Regions from separate parts of the Photobacterium kishitanii genome, predicted to be linked through region 2. Evidence: predicted binding sites of a transcription regulator. Region 2 holds the regulator's gene; each other region holds the start of a gene.

Region 1 (4,994 bases), 160 kb from region 2:
TTGTTGGTAGTGTATTGTCGATGACATTTGGTACTGCTATTGCTTTTTCAATGGGCGCCGATGCCCAACTCGCAGCAAGTATTTTACCGAAATCAATCACAACGCCACTAGCGATGGCGGCTTCACAGCAAATTGGTGGTATTCCTGCAATTACATCTGCAATGGTTATTATTGTTGGCTTATTTGGTGCCGTATTAGGTTATCCAATCATGAAATTATTTCGTGTTAAACATCCTTTAGCAAAAGGTTTGTCGATTGGTACGGTTTCACATGCATTAGGCACAGCCAAAGCCGTTGAGGAAGACTATCAAGAAGGGGCGTTTAGTTCATTAGCATTGGTTATTTGCGGCATTATGACGACCCTATTAGCACCGCTGATGTTCCCTTTGCTTTTACGCCTATTTGGACACACCTAACAGCAATGTATGAAAAGCAATCAATTTGATTAATTTTCACTAAGTTATTGAAATATTATCTGCAAAATTGCAGAAACAAGTGTGACGCCACTCCCAACAATGTAATAGGTGCAACATCAAAACCAACAATGTGACCAAGATCACTTCCAATACCTTGTGATTCACATAGAATGTTTTGCCATCAACAATGAAGGAGTAACACCCAATGTACGCACGTGTTATAAAAGCATTAAGCTTATTACCTGCTGAATTGGCGTCAGCTTTAAAGCCTATTATTGAAGCTTCAGATTTCGACTCAACCATTAGTCCTGAGCAATTCGAACTTTTATTATCAACTACTCAGATGACTGATACTGAACTTCGCTTGGCTCTCCTTCCTATTGCTGCATCTTATGCTGTTGTACCTATTTCCAATTTCTATGTCGGCGCGATTGTGCGTGGCGCATCTGGTCGCCTTTACTTTGGTGCGAATATGGAATTTGAGAACGCTAGCATGGGTTGTACTATTCATGCCGAGCAATCAGCTATTAGCCATGCATGGATCAAAGGTGAAGTTGGCATTAAAGATGTCACCATCAATTACAGTCCGTGTGGTCACTGTCGTCAGTTTATGAATGAATTAACATCAGCTAACGATATGATAATTCAACTGCCGCAACGTCAGCCAATGACATTACAACAATACTTACCCGATTCATTTGGTCCACTTGATTTAGGCATTAAAGATGGCTTATTAAGTGACATTGATAATGGTATTAGTATCGAAGAAGATTCAGAGCTAGCTGCTTGTGCTTGTAAGGCCGCTAACCGCTCACATGCGCCTTACTCGAAAAACTTCAGCGGTGTTGCATTAAAAGCACAAGATGGTCGTATTTTTGAGGGGATGTATGCAGAAAATGCAGCCTTCAACCCTAGTCTACCTCCGCTGCAAGTTGCATTGATTAATATGAATATGTCTAATTATCCGCTATCTGAAATCGTTGAAGCGGCATTAGTAGAAAGTGCTGACAGCAAAATTAGTCAACTAGCACGCACACAAGCATTACTTGAAGCACTTAATCCTGATGTGCAATTAACGTACGTTGCTTATTAAGTCACCAATTGATTTAAATAATCTAAAAAGACCGCCTTACTGGCGGTTTTTTATTACCTAATATTGATCAATGTTGGCTATCAAACATCAAAAGCGTATTATCTCGCCACCTATTATTAGAAGCCAATGACAATGTCTCAAACACATAATCCTTTGCAAGGCGCTGCATGGATGCTCACTGCAGGGCTCGCGTTTGCTATCGTAAACAGTTTAGCTCAGTACCTTAGTATCAAAATGCATGTTCCCTCAACCTCTGTAGCTTTGATCCAATATTTCATTGCTCTAATCGCGATGTTACCTTGGTTACGTACTATGGGTATTCGCCACTCGCTTAAAACAAATCACTTTTGGTTACACTGCTTACGCGTGTTTTTAGCGGTTATTGGTATTCAATTATGGCTATGGGCACTGGCCTATCCGGTACCAATTTGGCAAGGCATTGCCCTACTCATGATTTCACCACTATTTGCCACTATTGGTTCAGGTCTAATTTTAAAAGAAACGGTCGGTAAGGCGCGTTGGTTTGCAACGTTAGCAGGGTTTGCTGGTGCCATGATTATTCTTGAACCATGGTCTGAAAATTTTAATATCGCGACACTATTGCCTGTCGGCGCCGCATTTTTCTGGGCGGCCTATTCATTAATGGTGAAAAAACAGTCCAGTAATGAATCACCGACGACTATCGTGATGTACCTACTCATTTTAATGACACCATTTAATCTTATTTTAGCGGCGCCTGATTTTACAATGCCAACAGTGAGTTTTAGCTGGTGGCTATTAATTCTAGCAGGCTTACTAACGGGCTTAGCGCAATGGGCGATTGCAAAAGCTTATGCTGTCGCTGACGCGTCTTTTGTACAACCCTTTGATCATGCGAAGTTACCACTAAACGTATTAGGTGGCTGGCTGGTCTTTGGCTGGGCTCCTCCTGGACGACTCTGGCTGGGTGCAGCTATTATTATTCTTTCCGTCGCGTTTATTACCCATTGGGAAAATCGCAAAAAATAACCATTTTAAAAACCGCTTATCATAAGCGGTTTTTTTTGTCTTCGGTTATGGTTATCCATTAATCAGGTCGAAAGCAAACGATTGCGCAAACGTAAAAATAAGGTATTATTAATTTCAGATTTCACCTTTAATGACAAATCGTAAGGAATATCAATGTTTGGTACAGCTACTTGTTCTGATGCAACCCGTGTATTACTGCTTGGTTCTGGTGAACTGGGTAAAGAAGTTGCTATTGAGTGTCAGCGTCTTGGCCTTGAAGTAATTGCCGTTGATCGTTATGAGAATGCGCCAGCGATGCAAGTTGCGCATCGTAGCCACGTTATTGATATGTTAGATGGCGATGCACTTAAACGCATTATTGCGCTTGAAAAGCCCCATTTTGTTGTTCCTGAAATTGAAGCAATTGCAACAGATACATTGGTTGAACTTGAGAACCAAGGGGTAAATATTGTCCCAACCGCTAACGCGACTAAATTAACCATGAACCGTGAAGGTATTCGTCGTCTAGCCGCTGAAACGTTAGCTATTCCAACCTCCCCTTACGAATTTTCAGATCAATATGCTGATTTTGAAGCTTCTGTGCATCGTATTGGTATGCCATGTGTGGTTAAGCCAATCATGAGTTCATCAGGTAAAGGTCAAAGTGTCATTAAAACCGCCACTGATATTAAATCTGCATGGCAGTATGCACAAGAAGGCGGACGCGCAGGCGCGGGACGTGTCATTGTGGAAGGCTTTGTTGATTTTGACTACGAAATTACGTTACTAACAGTACGTGCTGTTGATGGTGTGCATTTTTGTGCCCCAATTGGACATCGACAGGAAGATGGCGACTACCGTGAGTCATGGCAGCCACAACAAATGTCTGCTGCTGCCCTAAAAGCAGCAGAGAACGTTGCTCAGAAGGTTGTAAACGAATTGGGCGGTTATGGCTTGTTCGGTGTTGAGCTGTTCGTTAAAGGCGATACAGTGCTATTTAGTGAAGTATCCCCTCGCCCACACGATACAGGTATGGTCACATTAATATCGCAAGAGTTATCTGAATTTGCACTCCATGTACGTGCATTTTTAGGCATGCCTATTGAGCAGATCACTCAATATGGTGCGTCGGCTTCTGCCGTTATTCTTGCAGAAGGTGTATCTACTAATATTCGTTTTGATAACCTTACCGCCGCGCTATCTCGTCCACAAACACAAGTTAGATTATTTGGTAAGCCTGAAATCAATGGCCGTCGTCGTCTTGGCGTAGCGCTCACACGCCGTGATAACATCGATAATGCAATAACTGATGCTATTGCTACTGCTGCTGACATTAAAGTGATTCTATAGCCTTAGCAGCGCAATAGAGACCATAAAGGCGTCATCATGACGCCTTTATTCTTCATATAGCAGTCTTAAATCAAATTACACTTCGATTAACCATACTTCTTCAGCAAAGCGCTCAACACCACGTTGACGGCGAGGATGGGTTTCATCTGCCTCATCACGCTCTAAATGGGTAATTTTGCAGCCACTAAATAAAGCGCTGACTTCAGCCTTAGGTACAGAGAATGGAGGTCCGTCCATTTGTGCTTGAGGATAATCCAGCGTGACTAATAAAATTCGTCCACCGGGTTTGATTAAACTCAATAAACGTTCAACGTAACGTTCACGCATTGACTGTGGCATCGCTATCAATGCTGCACGATCATACACCACATCAACAGGTGCTACCGGAACAGTAAAGTAATCACCTTGATAAATAGTGATCTCATCAAAAGAATATACATGCTCACAACCAATCCCTGTCACTAATGGCGTATAGAGATTCTCTGCAAAGAAGGCTTTCACTGCAATATCACTTAACTCGATGCCAACAACATCGCTATGATGTGCTGCTAGCCAAACTAAATCTTCTGACTTACCGCACATAGGCACTAGCACTCGCTCATCACTCTGAGCGTTAACCTGCGGCCAATATTTCACTAATAACGGATTAACGTCAGTTAAGTGAAAACCAATGCGATCTTCAGCCCAACGGCTATGCCAAAATTCAGCGTCCATGAATTACCTTTTCTAGTGATCTCTAATTTGGCGTTAGTTGACCATAATTTTATATAGAGACTCAAGGATTATCAGTAAAAACAAGAGAAACAGGAAAGAGGTAAAGCAGGTAAAGCAGGTAAAGCAGGTAAAGCAGGTAAAGCAGAATACTGGAGGGAGAAAGGTAAATAATATGATTTACATTAATCAACAAAAAAGGGATGCCGCAGCATCCCCTTTTTATTGACCACGCTGATAGCTAGATCAAAAATCTGTTTTTCAATTTTTCTATCGGAGAGTCATTGAATAACGATTGGAAGCCACTCAGGTTATGAAATTCTGAATAGTTTAATCGAATCACGACGAACCGTTACGCCACGGAAAGTTACAGGCTCTAACAACGTCATTAGTTGCTTAGAAACAAAAAACTTACCGCCATAGCTACGATCACCGCC
Region 2 (4,994 bases):
GACTTCTGTGGTCGTCATGTTACTGGCTGGTGTTGCGATTGGGGCAATTTCAGGTGCAGGATTAGGATTACTGAATTATATTGCGGATGACCAAGCCCTACGTGATTTTTCTTTATGGTCAATGGGATCTCTCGCAGGCGCAACTTGGCCTAATATTGGCTTAGCTTTTATGAGTCTGATAGTGATTTATTATTATTGTTACCGCCAAGCCAATGCACTCAATGCGTTTTTATTGGGCGAAGCTGAAGCTCGTCATATGGGCGTTAATGTTCAACACCTCAAACGCAGTTTAATTATTGTGTGTGCCGCAGGTGTAGGGATCACGGTGGCGATTACAGGCCCGATTGGCTTTATAGGGCTGGTGATCCCTCATTTAGGTCGTATGATTTCAGGGCCAAACCATAGAACATTATTACCAATTTCCGCTATTTTAGGCGCTTTAATACTGCTCGTCGCAGATATGATCGCTCGTAGTGCCTTTGCACCACAAGAACTTCCGGTGGGTATTATTACTGCTATCTTAGGCGCACCATTTTTCATCTATTTACTTAATAAGCAAAAAGGCAGAATCGCATGACGGCGACATTCTCACACTCGACGGCGATTACAGCACGCAACTTACAGCTCACATTAGCCGATAAAGTATTATTAGATAACTTCAGTATTGATATTAAAGCGGGTGAAGTCACTGCGCTTTTAGGCCCTAATGGAGCAGGTAAAAGTACCCTTCTCAAAATATTATGTGGTGAAATGACCCCTGAAAGCGGTGATGTGGCATTTTTCGATCGTGATATTAATGAGTGGCAACGCGCAGAACTAGCACGCCATTTAGGTATATTACCGCAACATAGCTCACTCTCTTTTGCTTTTACATGTAAAGAAGTGGTCGAGCTTGGCACCATGCCTCTTTGCTTATCACGTCAGGAAATAGATCATATAACCACCCAAACTATGCACAACACTGATGTTATTCATCTCTCTCAACGCTTATATCCAACCTTATCCGGCGGAGAAAAACAGCGGATCCATTTCGCGCGAGTATTAACGCAACTAAGCCAAGCTAATAACAAGTGTATCTTAATGTTAGATGAACCAACCTCAGCACTGGATTTAGCCCATCAACATAAAACGCTGCAAGCCGCACAGGCAATGGCTGCACAAGGTGCTGCGGTGATCGTAGTATTACATGATCTCAATTTAGCGGCGCAGTACGCTCAAAGAATGGTAATTATTCAACACGGGAAAATTCAAGCGGATGGTTCACCATGGCAAGCATTAGATCCAGCAGTGATTAATGCCGTCTATGGCTGGCAAGTTTCCGTTCACTCCCACCCTATTCATGGTTACCCTTACCTATTATCATCGTGTTAAAAAACAGCATCATTAATGAATCCATCAAGTAAATTTCAGTAACACGACGATAAATTTGCTGAAATTTACGTTTTTTTGTTGATAGCATCAAATAATTTAATCCAAAACAATAGAATCGTTGCACTACGCTCAACACTCAGTAAAATGTGAACGCAAGCGATTACACTTGAAAAATATGCAATAATTATAAAGCCGCAAAATAAATGCGGATTTTGGCGTTGAATACAATTAAAGTCTGTAATAGGCACTGAATCGGTGTCAAATTGAATAATTAACGAGATGCTTTACATAAGTAAGATGGATTTTATTAATCTCAGTGATTACTCAATTTGATACCACACTATTAGCTAGAAACGCCTCTAGCGCTCATTATTAGAAGAATAAATATGGCAACCATTAAAGATGTTGCACGTATGGCTGGGGTTTCAACCACAACAGTTTCACACGTGATCAATAAAACGCGCTTTGTAGCAGAAGCAACACAGAAAAAAGTACTTGCGGCAGTTGAAGACCTTAACTATGCACCAAGTGCTGTTGCGCGTAGTCTAAAATGTAATACCACCCGTACTATTGGCATGCTAGTAACAAAGTCGACCAACCCTTTTTTTGCTGAAGTTGTACATGGTGTTGAAGAGTATTGCTATCGTGAAGGCTACACCCTAATTTTATGTAATACCGAAGGGAATCTTTCTAAGCAACGCGATTACTTACGCATGCTTGCAGAAAAACGTGTCGATGGCTTATTAGTGATGTGTTCTGATCTTGACCAAAAATTATTGGATCTTCTTGAGCGCCAAAAAGACTTACCAATGGTGATTATGGATTGGGGCCCAGAGAGTCCACATACCGATAAAATTCAAGATAATGCAGAACAAGGTGGCTATATAGCGACCAAATACTTTATCGATCATGGTCATACTCTCATTGGTTGCTTATCTGGCCACAATGACAAGTCTACTTGTCGTGAGCGCCTAAAAGGCTTTAATAAAGCAATGGCAGAAGCAAACTTAGCGGTTAACGAAGACTGGATCCTTGAAGGTGACTTTGAGTGTGATTCAGCAGTAAAAGCCGCTGAGAAATATATTGCAATGACTGAACGCCCAACGGCTATTTTTTGCTTTAATGACATTATGGCAATGGCACTTATTAGTACGTTTGAACAAGCAGGATTACGTGTACCTGGTGATATTTCAATCATCGGTTATGACAACATTGATCTAGCACCTTACTTTGCGCCACCACTAACGACTATCCATCAACCAAAACGTCGTTTAGGCAAAACAGCTATTAAGATTTTAATGGAGCGCATGAAAGATAAAGATCACGAACGTCAAATTTTTGAAATGGCGCCGGCTATCGTCGAACGAAAATCTGTAAAAGATTTACGCTAATACCGTCAATTATTGATCAAGCCAATATTTATATTGGCTTTTTCACTCTATATAATAACTACTATTCTCACCGCTTTTAAAACGACCATTCCAACCAAAAAATACGAGCAATGTCACATATTCACCAGCTTTCGTTAATATTCAAACTTACCTTGTTCAAAGATCGAATATAATGATTCGTGTAAATACATATAATAGTAAGCAAAAGACTTACAGGCTATAAATAAACTTTCGATACTGATTATTTTATTTATAGAGGAATGCATGGATGATTTAAAGTAGTTAAATTTTCATGTAAATAGCTTTAATAATAAAGTAAATTTACGACTACTTTAATGTTAGCTGACACTCATTTATTCATCGAGTAGAAGTATGGACAAAGCAATATTAAAAAACTCATTAAAACTATTAGATCATTTAGGTAATGTAAAATCACGCTCAATGTTTGGTGGCTTTGGTATTTTCGCAGGCGAAGCAATGTTCGCACTAGTGGTTAATAATAAACTCCATCTACGAGCAAATTCAAAAACAGAAGAGGAATTTAAACAAGCGGGTTTAGAACCTTATATATATAAAAAACGTGGTTTCCCTGTAACAACGAAACACTATGCCATTCTTGATGAGTGGTGGGAACACCCTGAAAAAATAGTAGAACAAGCTAAATATTCACTTAAAGCAGCACAAGAAGACAAAAAAGCCAAAGAATGTTGTACTCCAGATAGAATTAAAGATTTACCTAATTTACGACTTTCAAATGAAAGAATGCTCAAGAAAATAGGTATTAAAACTATTGAACAGTTACATAATATTGGTGCACTCGAAGCTTATAAAGCGTTACAAAAAACACAAGAAACGACTTTAAGTATAGAGTTATTATGGGCACTAGAAGGTGCCATACATGGCCAACATTGGTCAGTAATACCTGAAAGCAGACGCAATGAACTGCTAGCAAAACTATAATAAATATATCCGTCAACTGGCTAAGTGACACTTAAGAATAAAGAGGCCTTGTGCCTCTTTAATTTATTCTAGAGCTGAATTTGTATTCGCCTACTAGCATTGTCATCTAAATTTAATCTTAATAAAATTGCATAATATTACTTATTTAAATATGCGTATTAATAAATAATCTAAATACCACAATAAAACATAATTTTTTATTTCTTAAATGTCAGTTCTATATCACTTACCTAAAACGTATCTTTAACGTTCGACAACGATTATTTATCATTCATCAACGCTCTCATATCATTAGTGCGATTTACGGCCATAACTACACGGTAAAGACTCTATTTGCTGTTGTTATTTCAAGCAATTTCTCGAATAATCAAAATTTTTTTTATTAAATGAAATACAATGTCACTTCTCTCGGTCTTGCTACTTAAGAGTTTGTGTAACTTTCATTTAATAAGGATATACCTTGCGTATACTAACCAAAAATACATTTTCATTATGGGTAAAACCTTTACTGTGGCTACAAGCCCGCCATTTTGGCAAAGTACTCAACCCCGCCAAACTATGGGGACGTAAGCCTGTTCTTTTCTGGTTAGTTGCTTTGTTCTTTGGTTATCTTGACCGTAAAAAATCACCGATTGATGCCGTTATACGATCATTAGTGTGTGTCCGTGTATCACAACTTAATAATTGCGCATTTTGTGTCGATGCTAACGGTATGAAACTCGCAGAACGTTGCCACTCAGTAGAAAAAATAAAAGCATTGGCAAATTGGCAATCTTCTGAGTACTTTTCAGAACAAGAACAAGCCGTATTAGCCTATACAGAAGCAATGACAATTACTGGACAACATGTCAGTGACGAAATGCTTACGGCACTCGCTGCTTGGTATAGTAGTGATGATATTGTAGAGCTAACAGCATTAGTGAGTTTTCAAAATTTATCAGCTAAATTTAATACTGCACTTGATGTACCTGCGCAAGGGTTTTGCTCATTACCAATTCAGCCACAAACAAGCAGCAACTCTCAAAAAAACACAACCCAAGCTTCTTCTGATTCAAATAAAAAACCACTAGGGAGCTTAGATGAAAAATAACAAAATTTTATTATTGGTTGTCATCGCAACGATTATTAGCACTTGGTTCTATTTTGACCTGAGTCATTTTCTTACCCTTGAATATGCTAAGCGTGAGCAATTAGCCTTACAGCACCATATTACCGAAAATCCAGTCATTGCCTACGTCAGCTTTTTCAGTTTATACGTATTAGTGACGGCTC
Region 3 (4,994 bases), 1.2 Mb from region 2:
TTTACGGATATTACTGCTTAGGCGTTTACGGCGCGTTGCTGCTGAGGTAATACGTTTCGCGATATGCTGAGTTTTTGATTTGGTTAATTTCATGGATCCATCCATTGAGTCGATATCACAGTGAAACAATCAACCAGCGGATAAACATCGCTGTCACTGTGAATCATGCCATTATCTAATGTCGTCAGTTCAATTATGCACAGAGGTGCGCATATTGATAGTGATCTTTATTAGTTAATAATCAAAGGTTGATCAAGCTCCCACTACTAGCAAAAGTAGATGATTATTCTAAGCAATGCGGCCTAAGCCGCAGAGTTTACGTCATGAGATCGAAGCGCCTTGCTTTAAGAACCTATTTTATAATCGTTTACGGTGTAGCATTCGTTTTTAGCGTTACCGTCGCTGGTGTTAGCGATGTTTGCGGAAGGCTAATGGTTTGCAGACCATCAATAATTTTTAAATTTTCATTTTCAAATTTACGACTATGGGTGCGTTCATAGCCAATAATACTTTGGTAATAACGGCGGATCCCTTCAACATAATTTAAGGCTTCATCACCTCGAGCATAACCGTAACGAGATTGAGTGTAATATTTACGTTGTCCCAATAACGGTAGTCGCTGTTTCACATCGACCCAAGTGTTAGGGTTGCCCCCTTGAGCTTTAGTGAGTCGACGCGCGTCCATTAAATGGCCAAAACCGACATTATAAGAGGCGAGTGCAAACCATACTTTTTCATGTTCCTCAACACTATCAGGCACGCGGGCGATCATTTTACGTAAATATTCACTGCCTCCACGAATGCTTTGTTCTGGGTCTAAACGATTGGTGACGCCTACTGATTCTGCTGTCGGTAAGGTTAGCATCATCATGCCTCGTACGCCGGTTGGTGACACCGCTTGGGGATTCCAATGTGATTCTTGATAAGATAGTGCCGCTAACAAACGCCAATCAAAACCATTGGCATACTGTTTAAATAAGGCTTCCCATTGTGGCAAAGTATTATTAACCGCCCGCAAAAAAGCCCGCGTATCAACATAATCAAATTGATCAATATGGCCAAAATATTTTTCTTCCAGTTGAGCAATCGTACCGTTTTGCTTCATCTGTCCAAAAAATTCGATCATTAGAGCATATAAACTATCGTTACTACTTTGTTTAACAAACCAGCTTACGGGTTCATCTTGAGTTAATTCAAGCGCGACGGCGATATCTGGATGAATGCGTTGTAGTAATGCCACATCAACAGAGTCAGCAACGGTATAATCTAACTCGCCTTTAACGACTTTAATTAACAGATCGTTAATGTCTGATTCTGGAATCGATTGCCATTTTAAGCTTGGATGACTTTTACGAATAATATTTAGCTGTTGTTCATAACTAGATTCACTTACGACGGCCAGACGACCGTTATTTTTCGCGAGTTCAGCTAAGCTTCGTGGACGACGTTGGCCTTTTTTATACACCACAATCTGACTGGCATAATAATAAGCTGGAGCGGGATGAAACCCTTGGAGGCGGTCGGGAGTTACCGCGAGTCCTGCGGCAATAATATCAATATCACCACGTTCTAATGCTGGGAATAATTCTGATAAGGTAAACATTGCGGTTATTTCAAGTTTAACCCCAAGCTTTTTTGCAAAGGCTTGTGCTAGCTCATAATCCAATCCTGTTGGACCTTCCGCGCCAATATAGTAGGACAGTTGGTTATTTAAGGTCCCTACCCGTAATACGCCACTCTCCCTAATCTTTTCAAGGCTGGTGGGTTTGTTTTCTTGCCATTGGCAGCCGCTGGTAAGCATGACTAATAACAGAATGCTTATAAAGCGGCGTAGTAGAGTGAAGGATTGAATATTTATCAACTAGGCAGACCTACAGTAAAAATTAACGTCTACTTATATCAAACCCTGTTAATTGCGCAAAGTTGAACGACTAAGTTGATGGGGATAATTTAGAGATTGGAAGAGATAAGTGAATATTAAGTGATTTAATGGTTAAAAAATGACCCAAAAATAACGGTGGTGAGTATTTTTTTGATGTTTTTATAAGGATTGAAAAAAAAACACGCAAACGGTTGCGTCAGGTGTTACGTCACAAAAAAAATTCCATTATACTAGGTGCTCGTGAACAGTCGCGTAATAGTGAAGCAGTGCATTGTAATGTACTAGGTGCTATTGAGGTAAGTTTCTATGGCTGTGGAACTTAGGTCAATATCACTTTTTTTAACCTGCTAATCGAGAGACCTTTGCACATGGAAATTTTGCGTGGTTCACCCGCTTTGTCTGAGTTTCGCGTTAATAAGCTACTTGAGCGTTGTCATGAGTTAGATATGCCAATTACTAGTATTTATGCTGAGTTTACGCATTTTGCTGATGTGGCGGCAACGTTAACGGTTGATGAACAAGCTAAGCTAACAAGTCTACTCACATACGGCCCAACGATTGCAGAGCACGAGCCTAAAGGCTTATTGCTACTTGTTACTCCTCGCCCTGGTACTATTTCTCCTTGGTCTTCAAAGTCGACCGACATTGCTCGCAATTGTGGTTTAACTTCCATTAAACGTCTTGAGCGCGGTACAGCATATTATGTTGAATCATCATCTGCGCTAACAATGTCACAATTGAGTGAGTTGAAAGCATTACTTCATGACCGCATGATGGAAGTGGTGCTGGATAATGTTGAGGCTGCGGCAGCGTTATTTATTCAAGCTCAACCAGCAGCGGTTAAAAGCGTTGATATTCTAGTGGGGGGGCGCCAAGCATTAGAGCAAGCGAACTTAACTTTAGGCCTCGCATTAGCTGAAGATGAAATCGACTACTTAGTTGAAAACTTCACTAAGTTAGGTCGTAATCCTAATGACATTGAATTAATGATGTTTGCTCAAGCGAATTCTGAGCATTGTCGGCACAAGATTTTTAATGCTGATTGGACCATTGATGGTGTCGATCAGCCAAAATCATTATTTAAAATGATTAAAAATACCTATGAGCACAACCATGAGCACGTATTGTCGGCTTATAAAGACAACGCCGCAGTAATGGAAGGTTCTCATGTTGGACGTTTTTTCCCCGATCCACAATCACGTCAATATACTTATCATCAAGAAGATACTCACATTTTGATGAAAGTTGAAACCCATAATCATCCTACTGCAATTTCACCGTGGCCAGGTGCGGCAACAGGTTCTGGTGGTGAAATTCGAGATGAAGGTGCAACCGGTATTGGCGGTAAACCTAAAGCTGGCTTGGTTGGCTTTACGGTGTCTAACTTACGTGTTCCTGGCTTTGAACAACCATGGGAAACTGATTTTGGTAAGCCTGATCGTATTGTGACCGCATTGGATATTATGCTTGAAGGTCCATTGGGTGGTGCGGCATTTAATAATGAATTTGGCCGCCCAAATTTGCTTGGTTATTTCCGTACTTATGAAGAAAAAGTCACTTCTCATGCTGGTGAAGAAGTACGTGGTTATCATAAACCAATCATGATTGCTGGTGGTATGGGTAATATTCGTGCCGATCATGTGCAGAAAAAAGAAATTCCTGTTGGCGCTAAGTTAATTGTACTTGGTGGTCCGGCAATGAACATTGGTCTTGGTGGTGGTGCTGCGTCATCGATGGCATCAGGACAATCAGCAGAAGATTTAGATTTTGCTTCAGTACAGCGTGAAAACCCAGAAATGGAGCGTCGTTGTCAGGAAGTGATTGATGGTTGTTGGCAAATGGGGGATGACAACCCGATTGCCTTTATTCACGATGTTGGCGCGGGTGGTATTTCTAACGCCTTACCTGAGTTAGTTAATGATGGTGAGCGTGGTGGTAAATTCCAGTTACGTGATGTGCCAAATGATGAACCAGGCATGAGCCCACTTGAGATTTGGTGTAATGAATCACAAGAGCGTTATGTATTAGCGATCGCACCTGAAAACATGGCAACATTTGATGCTATTTGTCAGCGTGAACGTGCTCCTTATGCGGTAGTGGGTGAAGCAACGGCTGAGCGTCATTTAACCCTTGAAGACAGCCATTTCGATAACACTCCAATTGATATGCCAATGGATATTTTATTGGGTAAAGCGCCGAAGATGCATCGTGATGCACAAACATTAACGGTTGTTGGACAGCCACTTGATCGCAGTGATATTACGATTGAGGCTGCTACTCAACGCGTATTACGTTTACCGGCTGTCGCTGAAAAAACGTTCTTGATCACTATTGGTGATCGTAGCGTGACAGGATTGGTCGCCCGCGATCAAATGGTCGGTCCTTGGCAGGTTCCTGTTGCGAACTGTGCAGTAACTGCGGCAAGTTATGATAGCTATCACGGCGAAGCGATGTCGATGGGTGAGCGTACGCCTGTTGCCTTACTTAATTTTGGTGCATCAGCTCGTTTAGCTGTCGGTGAAGCGATTACTAATATTGCAGCAACTGATATCGGTGATATGAAGCGGATAAATTTATCGGCTAACTGGATGTCACCTGCAGGTCACCCGGGTGAAGATGCTGGTTTGTATGAAGCAGTAAAAGCCATTGGTGAAGAGTTATGTCCTGCATTAGGGTTAACGATTCCAGTGGGTAAAGATTCAATGTCGATGAAGACAAAATGGCAGCAAGATGGTGAAGAAAAACAAGTTACATCACCATTATCGTTAGTTATTACTGCTTTTGGTCGCGTTGAAGATGTCCGTAAAACCGTTACTCCACAATTGCGTACCGATAAAGGTCAGTCAAGCTTACTGCTTATTGATCTAGGTTGTGGCCAAAATCGCCTTGGTGCAACGGCACTAGCACAAGTTTATAAGCAATTAGGTGATAAGCCTGCTGACGTTGATAGCCCTGTGTTATTAAAAGGCTTTTTCTATGCGATGCAGACCTTAGTCCGTGAGCAAAAACTATTGGCTTACCATGATCGTGGTGATGGTGGGTTATATGTCACCCTAGCTGAGATGGCATTTGCAGGTCACACTGGTATTGAAGTGGATATTAATACTACCGC

What was found. The regulator PurR, encoded in region 2, represses purine synthesis genes. The targets are predictions, from matches to a motif close to TNANGNAAACGTTTNCNTNA.
Region 1: a site for PurR is predicted at 2,587-2,606, ahead of purT (formate-dependent phosphoribosylglycinamide formyltransferase). Genes of this name have one in related genera too.
Region 3: a site for PurR is predicted at 2,062-2,081, ahead of purL (phosphoribosylformylglycinamidine synthase). Genes of this name have one in related genera too.

The regions. Positions count from the first base shown of each region.
Region 1 covers NZ_LN794352.1:1,580,015-1,585,008, reverse strand. Annotated here, with positions in the region: gene PPBDW_RS07480 (CidB/LrgB family autolysis modulator) at 1-416, shown strand, start outside; gene cdd (cytidine deaminase) at 622-1,509, shown strand; gene PPBDW_RS07470 (DMT family transporter) at 1,642-2,517, shown strand; gene purT (formate-dependent phosphoribosylglycinamide formyltransferase) at 2,671-3,846, shown strand; gene PPBDW_RS07460 (thiopurine S-methyltransferase) at 3,922-4,560, opposite strand; gene PPBDW_RS07455 (hypothetical protein) at 4,869-4,994, opposite strand, start outside.
Region 2 covers NZ_LN794352.1:1,420,869-1,425,862, reverse strand. Annotated here, with positions in the region: gene PPBDW_RS06800 (FecCD family ABC transporter permease) at 1-577, shown strand, start outside; gene PPBDW_RS06795 (heme ABC transporter ATP-binding protein) at 574-1,371, shown strand; gene purR (HTH-type transcriptional repressor PurR) at 1,758-2,762, shown strand; gene PPBDW_RS06785 (TfoX/Sxy family DNA transformation protein) at 3,135-3,722, shown strand; gene PPBDW_RS06780 (carboxymuconolactone decarboxylase family protein) at 4,183-4,812, shown strand; gene PPBDW_RS06775 (FAD-dependent oxidoreductase) at 4,802-4,994, shown strand, end outside.
Region 3 covers NZ_LN794352.1:2,619,358-2,624,351, reverse strand. Annotated here, with positions in the region: gene PPBDW_RS12315 (hypothetical protein) at 1-93, opposite strand, end outside; gene mltF (membrane-bound lytic murein transglycosylase MltF) at 368-1,858, opposite strand; gene purL (phosphoribosylformylglycinamidine synthase) at 2,251-4,994, shown strand, end outside.